DNA from 3 places in the Kitasatospora sp. NPDC094028 genome. Region 1 is predicted to be linked to each of the others. Evidence: predicted binding sites of a transcription regulator. Region 1 holds the regulator's gene; each other region holds the start of a gene.
What was found. Region 1 encodes HrcA, which represses chaperone genes, less so after heat shock. Its sites were predicted from a motif close to TTNGCACTCNGNNNNNCNGAGTGCNAA; they were not measured.
Positions count from the first base shown of each region.

Region 2: the regulator HrcA is predicted to act here: its motif matches at 1,759-1,785, upstream of groL (chaperonin GroEL).
Region 3: the regulator HrcA is predicted to act here: its motif matches at 1,787-1,813, upstream of groES (co-chaperone GroES).

Region 1 covers NZ_JBMVFA010000026.1:41,957-45,226, reverse strand. The annotation lists gene htpX (zinc metalloprotease HtpX) at 1-424, opposite strand, end outside; gene hrcA (heat-inducible transcriptional repressor HrcA) at 692-1,726, shown strand; gene dnaJ (molecular chaperone DnaJ) at 1,804-2,943, shown strand; gene ACPC54_RS29965 (16S rRNA (uracil(1498)-N(3))-methyltransferase) at 3,023-3,270, shown strand, end outside.
Region 2 covers NZ_JBMVFA010000005.1:73,400-76,669, forward strand. The annotation lists gene thrC (threonine synthase) at 1-576, shown strand, start outside; gene ACPC54_RS10380 (ubiquitin-like small modifier protein 1) at 597-875, shown strand; gene ACPC54_RS10385 (cold-shock protein) at 1,396-1,605, shown strand; gene groL (chaperonin GroEL) at 1,942-3,270, shown strand, end outside.
Region 3 covers NZ_JBMVFA010000014.1:23,964-27,233, forward strand. The annotation lists gene ACPC54_RS21470 (THUMP-like domain-containing protein) at 1-1,110, opposite strand, end outside; gene ACPC54_RS21475 (hypothetical protein) at 1,119-1,394, opposite strand; gene ACPC54_RS21480 (hypothetical protein) at 1,391-1,705, opposite strand; gene groES (co-chaperone GroES) at 1,955-2,260, shown strand; gene groL (chaperonin GroEL) at 2,394-3,270, shown strand, end outside.

The DNA of each region.
Region 1 (3,270 bases):
CCTCCAGCTCCTCGGGCTCCAGCCGGCGCAGCAGGCCGGTGGTGACGCAGACCACGGCGTTCTGCGGGTTGCGGCCGGTGGCGAAGGCGTTCGGCATGTCGTTGTCGGCGACCGCCACCCGGGGTTTGGGCATGTCGGCGAGGGCGCAGAGCCGGTCGACCGTGCCGTGCAGCTGGGGGTACTGCTCGGGGCTGACCGGGCGGGCGCCCATCGCCCGCTCGGTGATCTTGTCGCTGAACCAGAACTGGGCCACGAACAGCCCGCCGGAGATCAGGACGATCAGCGGCCAGGCGCCGCGCAGCAGCGCGATCAGCAGGCCGGTGAATCCGACGTACAGCAGCCCGATCACGAACATGGTGGCGACCATGCGGCTGGTCAGGCCGCGGTCGGGGGCGAACCGGGTGTGCTGGCCCGAGCTGGTCATCGCTTGCTCCTCCCAACGCCGTCGCTTTCGATGCTGCCACCCGGACGGCCGCCGGGCACCACCCGCGCGCGGGCCGTGTCGCGCCGGACGGGCGGAACTGCGGGCAGGATCACTCCGGCCGGGCCGTTCCTGCGGTCGGACCCGGGCCGTACACTGGCAGGTACGGTTCTGGCACTCGTGTGTTCGGAGTGCCAGGATCCGGGTCCTTCGCCGGAGCGGCCCGCAGCATCACAGACGGACAACGTGCGACGACGGAGGTGCGTGCCCATGGCCGGTGAGGTCCGCCAGCTGGACGAGCGCAAGCTCGCCGTGCTGCGCGCCATCGTCCAGGACTACGTCGGCACCGAGGAGCCGGTCGGCTCCAAGGCGCTGGTGGAGCGGCACAACCTCGGCGTCTCCCCGGCGACGGTGCGCAACGACATGGCGGCGCTGGAGGAGGAGGGCTACATCCACCAGCCGCACACCAGCGCCGGGCGCATCCCCACCGACAAGGGGTACCGCCTGTTCGTGGACCGGCTGGCCGAGGTCAAGCCGATGAGCGCCCCCGAGCGCCGGGCGATCCGGCACTTCCTGGACGGCGCCGTCGACCTGGACGACGTGGTCGCGCGCACCGTGCGGCTGCTCGCCCAGCTGACCCGGCAGGTGGCCGTCGTCCAGTACCCCTCGCTGTCGCGCTCGACGGTGCGGCACATCGAGCTGGTGGTGCTGGCCCCGGCCAAGGTGATGCTGGTGCTGATCACCAACACCGGCCGGGTCGAGCAGCGGATCGTGGACTGCCCGGGCACGGTCGGCGAGACCGTCCTGGCGGACCTGCGGGCCCGGATCAACGCGCGGGCGGCGGGCCAGCGGCTGCCGGACGTCCCGGGGCTCCTGGAGGAGCTGCCGGGCCAGTTCGAGCAGGGCGACCGGCCGACCGTCAGCACGGTCCTGGCGACCCTGTTCGAGGCGCTCGCCGAGCAGAACGAGGAGCGGATCATGCTGGCCGGCACGGCCAACCTGACCCGCTTCGGGCACGACTTCCCGCTCACCATCCAGCCGGTGCTGGAGGCCCTGGAGGAGCAGGTCGTCCTGCTCCGCCTCCTGGGTGAGACCGCGGACGCCGGGATGACGGTCCGGATCGGGCGGGAGATCGCCTACGAGGGGCTGAATTCCACCTCGGTGGTGTCGGTCGGCTACGGTTCGGGCGACGAGAGCGTGGCCAAACTGGGGGTGATCGGTCCGACCCGGATGGACTACCCGGGCACAATGGGGGCGGTGCGGGCGGTGGCACGGTACGTGGGTCAGATCCTGGCCGAGTCGTAGCAAGCAGGCTTCCGTCAGAATTCTGACGGGGGCGTCCAGTCGCAGCACTACTACAGGCGGAACAAGCGGAGCATTTGGTGGCCACGGACTACTACGCGGTACTCGGCGTCCGACGGGATGCGGGGCAGGACGAGATCAAGAAGGCGTTCCGGCGCCTGGCGCGCGAACTGCACCCGGACGTCAACCCGGACCCGAAGACGCAGGAGCGGTTCAAGGAGATCAACGCCGCCTACGAGGTGCTCTCCGACCCGCAGAAGCGCCAGGTCTACGACCTCGGCGGCGACCCGCTCTCCCCGGGCGGCGGCGGCGCGGGCGGCTTCGGCGCCGGCGCGGCGGGCTTCGGCTTCTCCGACATCATGGACGCCTTCTTCGGCGCCGCGGCCGGCCAGCGCGGCCCGCGCTCGCGCACCCGCCGCGGCCAGGACGCCATGATCCGGCTGGAGATCACCCTGGAGGAGGCCGCGTTCGGCACCACCAAGGAGCTCCAGGTCGACACCGCCGTCACCTGCACCACGTGCAGCGGCGAGGGCGCGGCCCCCGGCACCTCCGCGCAGACCTGCGACATGTGCCGCGGCAAGGGCGAGGTCTCCCAGGTCACCCGGTCCTTCCTGGGCCAGGTCATGACCTCCCGCCCCTGCCCGCAGTGCCAGGGCTTCGGCACCGTCGTGCCGACCCCGTGCCCGGAGTGCGCCGGCGACGGCCGCGTGCGCGCCCGCCGCACCCTGACGGTCAAGATCCCGGCCGGTGTCGACAACGGCACCCGCATCCAGCTGGCCGGCGAGGGCGAGGTCGGCCCGGGCGGCGGCCCGGCCGGCGACCTGTACGTCGAGATCGCCGAGACCACCCACAGCGTCTTCCAGCGCCGCGGGGACGACCTGCACTGCACCGTCACCATCCCGATGACGGCGGCCTCGCTCGGCACCCAGGTGCCGCTGCAGACCCTGGACGGGCTGGAGGAGGTCGACATCCGGCCCGGCACCCAGTCCGGCCAGTCGATCCCGCTGCACGGGCGCGGCATCACCCACCTGCGCGGCGGCGGCCGGGGCGACCTGATAGTGCACGTCGAGGTGCAGACGCCCACCAAGCTCGACGCCGAGCAGGAGGAGCTGCTGCGCCGACTCGCGGTGCTGCGCGGCGAGGAGCGGCCGTCCGGCCAGTTCGCGCCGGGCCAGCAGGGGCTGTTCTCGCGCCTGAAGGACGCCTTCAACGGCCGCTGAGTCCCGCTCGTCGTGAAGGGTGCCGGGGGAGATCCCCGGCACCCTTTCCGTGTCCCCACCCACCCGGAGGTACCCCGTCATGACCGCGCCCGTGTTCGTCGTCGAGACCGAGCGGATCGCCGCCGCCGCGCCCGGCTCGGTGGTGCGCCTGGACGGGCCCGAGGGGCGGCACGCGGCCGCGGTGAAGCGGCTGACGGCCGGCGAGGCGGTGACGCTCGCGGACGGGCTGGGGCTCGGCGTGGACGGGACGGTCGCCGAGGTGCTCGGCAAGGACGCGATCGACGTGACGGTGGCGGCCGTGCGCCGCGAGCCGGCGCCGGCGCCGCG
Region 2 (3,270 bases), on a different contig from region 1:
GAGATCTGCGAGCAGCTCGGCTGGCGGCTTCCGGAGCAGATCGTCATCCCGGTCGCCTCGGGCTCGCAGCTGACCAAGATCGACAAGGGCCTGCAGGAGCTGATCAAGCTCGGCCTGGTCGAGAACCGGCCGTACCGGATCTTCGGTGCCCAGGCCGAGGGCTGCTCGCCGGTGTCGACCGCCTTCAAGGACGGCCGGGACGTGATCAGGCCGGTGAAGCCGGACACCATCGCCAAGTCGCTGGCGATCGGCAACCCGGCGGACGGCCCGTACGTGCTGGACATCGCCCGCCGCACCGGCGGTGCCGTCGAGGACGTGACGGACGCGGAGGTCGTGGAGGCGATCCGGCTGCTGGCCCGTACCGAGGGCATCTTCGCCGAGACCGCGGGTGGCGTGACCGTGGGCGTGCTGAAGAAGTTGGTCGAGAGCGGGCAGCTGGACCCGGCCAAGGAGACCGTCGCGATCAACACCGGCGACGGCCTGAAGACGCTGGACGCCGTCTCCGACGCCGGGATGACCGCCGTCATCCGCCCCACCCTGGCGTCCTTCCGCGACGCCGGCCTCGCGTCCGCCTGAACCACCTCGACAGGAGAGCCATGAGCGCCAACGTCCGCATCCCCACCATCCTGCGCACCTACACCGGCGGCGCCGCCGAGGTGACCGCCGAGGGCGCCACCCTGGGCGAGGTGATCGCCGACCTGGAGAAGAACCACGCGGGCATCGCCGCGCGCGTCCTGGACGACACCGGCAAGCTGCGCCGTTTCGTCAATGTCTACGTGAACGACGACGACGTGCGCTTCGCCGAGGGCCTGGCGACCGAGATCAAGGACGGCGCCAGCGTCTCGATCATTCCGGCGGTGGCCGGCGGCTGCTGAGTCCGGCACGGGGCCGAAAAGGCCCTTGACCGGCCGTTCGCGCGTACGGAATTCCGTTCTCCGTGCGCGCGGGCGGCCGGTCGCATTTCGGCGGGAATATTTCCGCCCCGAGTGGGAGTAGAGTGTGCCTCGGCTGGGAACCGGGGGTTCCCCCCACGATTCGCCGGGCGGGTCGGCCCGGGTCGGGGCCGTGAAACATGTCAGGCAGATGTCAGAATTCCGGCAGCGTTCTGGGGTAATTCGTCCGCTCTGTCCGGCGCGAAATTCCGATTTCCTCCCGATTTGTTCGAAGTTGTCCCTCGGTTGGCCGGTGGAATTCCCGGCCGTTGGCCCTGTTGCAGAGGGCGTCGATCCGGATACATTCAGCCGCGGTCGCCGTAATCACCGCGCCCGGTGTTCCGGGGTGGGGGTAGCGGCGTCCACGGCTGCGCCCAGGGGGGGTTCCCCGGGCCGGCCTCCAGATCCGGGCCCGCTACCTGCGGGCGCGTGAAGGGCCAGCACAGCACTAGGGGAGTTCGGAATGGCTCAGGGCACCGTCAAGTGGTTCAACGCGGAGAAGGGCTACGGCTTCATCGCGGTCGACGGTGGTGCGGACGTCTTCGTCCACTACAGCGCGATCCAGATGGACGGCTACCGCACCCTCGAGGAGGGCCAGCGGGTCGAGTTCGAGATCTCTCAGGGACAGAAGGGCCCGCAGGCGGACATGGTTCGCGCTGCGGCGGAGGGCTGATCCCTTCCGACCCCCAGGAGCTCGGCACGGCCCACGGCTGGTGACCACCCGCTTCTCGACGGGCCCGTACGACACGCGTCGTACGGGCCCGTTGGCGTGTCCGCGGGGGTGGCGCGGCGGCCGGGTCGACGGCTCGCGGGCTTGTCGATTGGGCTTGCACTCGACCACCCGGAGTGCTAATCATTGGCGTTAGCACTCACAGTGTGAGAGTGACAGCGGACCGGGTCGGTGAGGCCCCCGGGAGCGGCAGGGGAATGGACCTCCGCACACCAGGGCCGTCCGTCGCGGGCACCCCTTGGTCCGAGCAGTCGACCGTGTCCCGGAGGACCACTTCTGATGGCCAAGATCATCGCCTTTGATGAGGAAGCTCGCCGCGGCCTTGAGCGTGGCATGAACCAGCTCGCCGACGCGGTCAAGGTGACGCTCGGCCCCAAGGGCCGCAACGTCGTGCTGGAGAAGAAGTGGGGCGCCCCCACGATCACCAACGACGGTGTCTCCATCGCCAAGGAGATCGAGCTCGAGGACCCCTACGAGAAGATCGGCGCGGAGCTCGTCAAGGAGGTCGCCAAGAAGACGGACGACGTCGCGGGTGACGGCACCACCACCGCCACCGTGCTCGCCCAGGCCCTGGTTCGCGAGGGTCTGCGCAACGTCGCCGCCGGCGCCAACCCGATGGCCCTGAAGCGCGGCATCGAGAAGGCCGTCGCCGCCGTCTCGGACCAGCTGCTGGCCCAGGCCAAGGACGTGGAGACCAAGGAGCAGATCGCCTCCACCGCCTCCATCTCGGCCGCCGACACCCAGATCGGCGAGCTCATCGCCGAGGCCATGGACAAGGTCGGCAAGGAAGGCGTCATCACCGTCGAGGAGAGCAACACCTTCGGTCTGGAGCTTGAGCTCACCGAGGGCATGCGCTTCGACAAGGGCTACATCTCCGCCTACTTCGCGACCGACCTGGAGCGCATGGAGGCGACCTTCGAGGACCCGTACATCCTCATCGCCAACTCCAAGATCGGCTCGGTCAAGGACCTGCTCCCGCTGCTGGAGAAGGTCATGCAGAGCGGCAAGCCGCTCGTCATCATCGCCGAGGACGTCGAGGGCGAGGCCCTGTCGACCCTGGTCGTGAACAAGATCCGCGGCACCTTCAAGTCCGTCGCCGTCAAGGCCCCGGGCTTCGGCGACCGCCGCAAGGCCATGCTCGGCGACATCGCCATCCTCACCGGTGGCACCGTGATCTCCGAGGAGGTCGGCCTCAAGCTGGAGAACGCCGGTCTCGACCTGCTGGGCACCGCCCGCAAGGTGGTCATCACCAAGGACGAGACGACCATCGTCGACGGTGGCGGCGACAGCGAGCAGGTCGCGGGCCGCGTGAACCAGATCCGCGCCGAGATCGAGAACAGCGACTCGGACTACGACCGCGAGAAGCTCCAGGAGCGCCTCGCCAAGCTGGCCGGCGGCGTGGCCGTCATCAAGGCCGGCGCGGCCACCGAGGTGGAGCTCAAGGAGCGCAAGCACCGCATCGAGGACGCCGTCCGCAACGCGAAGGCCGCCGTCGAGGAGGGCATCGTCGCCGGTGGTGGCGTCGCGCTGCTGCAGGCCGGTGTCGCCTTCGACAAGCTGGAGCTGGACGGCGACGAGGCCACCGGTGCCAACATCGTCAAGGTCGCG
Region 3 (3,270 bases), on a different contig from region 1:
GGGCTTGAGCTGGCGGCGCAGCTCCTCCGGGGTGATCGCCATCCCGCGCTTCTTGATCACCACCGTGCCGACCGCGCGCTCGCGCAGCAGCGCCTTCAGCTTCTTGACGTTGTACGGCAGCACGTCGGTCAGCTCGAAGGCGTGCGCGTACGGGGTCGGGACCAGCCGGTCCGAGGTCACGTAGGCGATCTTCGGGTCGATCAGCCGGCCGCCGACCGCCCCGGCGACCTCGGCCACCAGGTGGGCCCGGATCACCGCGCCGTCCGGCTCGTACAGGTACCGCCCGACCGGGCCGGCCGGCGGGTCGGGCAGGTCGCCGCCGGTGAGGCTGGCGCCCTGCGGCAGCAGGGTGGCGCGGTGCGGGCGGGCGGCCCCGGTGCCGAACCAGAGCACGGCCTCCTTGACGTCCCCGTGGTCGGAGACCCACTCGGCCTCGGCGTCCGCCGGCACGGCCTCGTGCGGGATGCCCGGGGCCACCTTCAGCGCGCCGATCGGGGTCCGCCGGCCGGCCTCGATCGCCCAGGACAGCGGCGGGGCGTACGCCTCCGGGTCGAACACCCGGCCGCGCGCGGTGCGCCGGGCCGGGTCGGTGAACACCGCGTCGTAGCCGGTGACGTCCACGTCGGCGACGTCCGCGCAGCGCACCTCGACCAGCTCGGCCAGGCCCAGCGCGGCGGCGTTCGCGGCGGTCGCGGCGCAGGCCGCCGGGTCCTTGTCGACGGCCAGCACCTCGATGCCCGCCCGGGCCAGCGCCAGCACGTCGCCGCCGATGCCGCAGCACAGGTCCGCGAGGCGCCGTACGCCCAGTTCGGCGAACCGCCGGGCCCGCCACTCGGCCACGCTGCGCCGGGTGGACTGCTCGACGCCGTTGGGCGTGAAGTACATCAGGTCGGCGTCGGTGCCGAACTTCGCCCGCGCCCGCTGCCGCAGCCGGGCCTGCCCGAACGCCGCCGACACCAGTTCCGCCGGGTGCTCGCGCCGCAGCCTGGTGGCCAGCGCCAGCTCCTCCTCGGGCGCGAACTCGCGCAGCTCGGCGAGCAGGGCCTGGCCCTCGGAGGTCAGCAGGGGCTGGAGGTTCTCGGTGTCCACGGGGCCATTCTCGCCGGTCAGTCGATCAGTCACAGCGCCAGATCGAGGGTGAGCGGCGTGGCCACGAGAACGACCGGGGTGATCCGGTACCCGCGCCGCCGGCTGCCGCGGGCCGCCCACCCGGCGGACAGGAGCGGGAGCGCGAACCAGACGGCCTCGACGGTGGCGACGGTGGTCGCCGAGTGCGGGGCGCCGTCCCACATGAGGACGATGGTCACCGCGCTCTCGACCACCACGGCGACCAGCACCGCGACCGCCGCGAGCAGCGCGACCGCCGCGTCCCGCGCCCGGGCCGGCGCGGTCACCGGAGGGCGCCCGACCAGAACAGCACCGGCAGGACGAACGGGGCCAGTGCGGCGGCGACCGGGAGGACGCGGTACCCCTTCCGCCAGGTGCGGAAGGCCAGGATGCCGGGCACCCCGAGGACGAGCGCCGTGTCGAGGAGCAGGGTGACGGCCAGGACCAGCTCCTGGGCGTGCCCCGGCGCGTTCAGGACGAGGGCGACCGTGAGCGAGACGGCGACGAGCGGAAGGACCGTCAGCAGGGGCAGGAGCAGTACCGCGGGGAGCAGGTCGTCCGACAGCGCCGGGCCGATGCGCTTGGGCTTCTGGGGCATGGCACGAGTGTCGGGCGCGGGGGCGGTGTCGCACATGAGTACGGCTACTCAACCGTCGCACCGGACCCCGGGGGCGCGCCGTTGGCACTCTGGTTGACTGAGTGCTAACACCGGCCTATGGTCGTCCTTGGCACTCCCCACTGGGGGAGTGCTAACGCGAAGACGCGTGTCTGACCCCCGCGACGGCAGGCTCGCAGGTTCGCCCCTACCCGTTAGAAAACCCCGTAATCTCCGAAGGGGAGCTCGGACGTGACCACCAGCAGCAAGGTTGCCATCAAGCCGCTCGAGGACCGCATCGTGGTCCAGCCGCTCGACGCCGAGACCACCACGGCCTCCGGCCTGGTTATCCCGGACACCGCCAAGGAGAAGCCCCAGGAGGGCGTCGTCCTGGCTGTCGGCCCGGGCCGCTTCGAGGACGGCCAGCGTCTGCCGCTCGACGTCGCCGTGGGTGACATCGTCCTGTACTCGAAGTACGGCGGCACCGAGGTGAAGTACCAGGGCGAGGAGTACCTCGTCCTCTCGGCCCGCGACGTTCTCGCCATCATCGAGAAGTAAAGCGGCATCGAGAAGTAAGTCGTTCCGACCCGCCCCGGATCCGTGTCCCAGTGACAGGGGCCCGGGGCGTGGTTGTTGGTTCACGTAGTTCGGCGGCCGGTCGGCCGGCCGCAGCCCCGAGGGAATAGGGAACATGGCGAAGATCCTGCAGTTCGACGAGGACGCCCGCCGCTCGCTGGAGCGCGGTGTCAACAAGCTGGCCGACACCGTCAAGGTGACCATCGGCCCCAAGGGCCGCAACGTCGTCATCGACAAGAAGTTCGGCGCCCCGACCATCACCAACGACGGCGTGACCATCGCCCGTGAGGTCGAGCTGGACGACCCGTACGAGAACCTTGGCGCGCAGCTCGTCAAGGAGGTCGCCACCAAGACCAACGACGTCGCGGGCGACGGCACCACCACCGCCACCGTGCTGGCCCAGGCCCTGGTCAACGAGGGTCTGCGCAACGTCGCCGCCGGCGCCGGCCCGGCCGCCCTGAAGAAGGGCATCGACAAGGCCGTCGCCGCCGTCTCCGAGCACCTGCTGTCCGTGGCCCGCGAGATCGAGGGCAAGGACGACGTCGCCGCCGTCGCGTCCCTCTCCGCCCAGGACACCCAGGTCGGCGAGCTGATCGCCGAGGCGATCGACAAGGTCGGCAAGGACGGTGTCATCACCGTCGAGGAGTCGAACACCTTCGGCGTGGAGCTGGACTTCACCGAGGGCATGCAGTTCGACAAGGGCTACCTGTCGCCGTACTTCGTCACCGACGCGGAGCGTCAGGAAGCGGTCCTGGAGGACCCGTACATCCTGATCAACCAGGGCAAGATCTCCTCCATCCAGGAGCTGCTGCCGCTGCTGGAGAAGATCCTGCAGAGCGGTGCCTCGAAGCCGCTGCTGATCATCGCCGAGGACGTCGACGGCGAGGCGCTGTCGACCCTGGTCGTGAACAAGATCCGCGGCACCTTCAACGCCGTCGCCGTCAAGGCCCCCGGCTTCGGCGACCGCCGCAAGGCGATCCTCGGCGACCTGG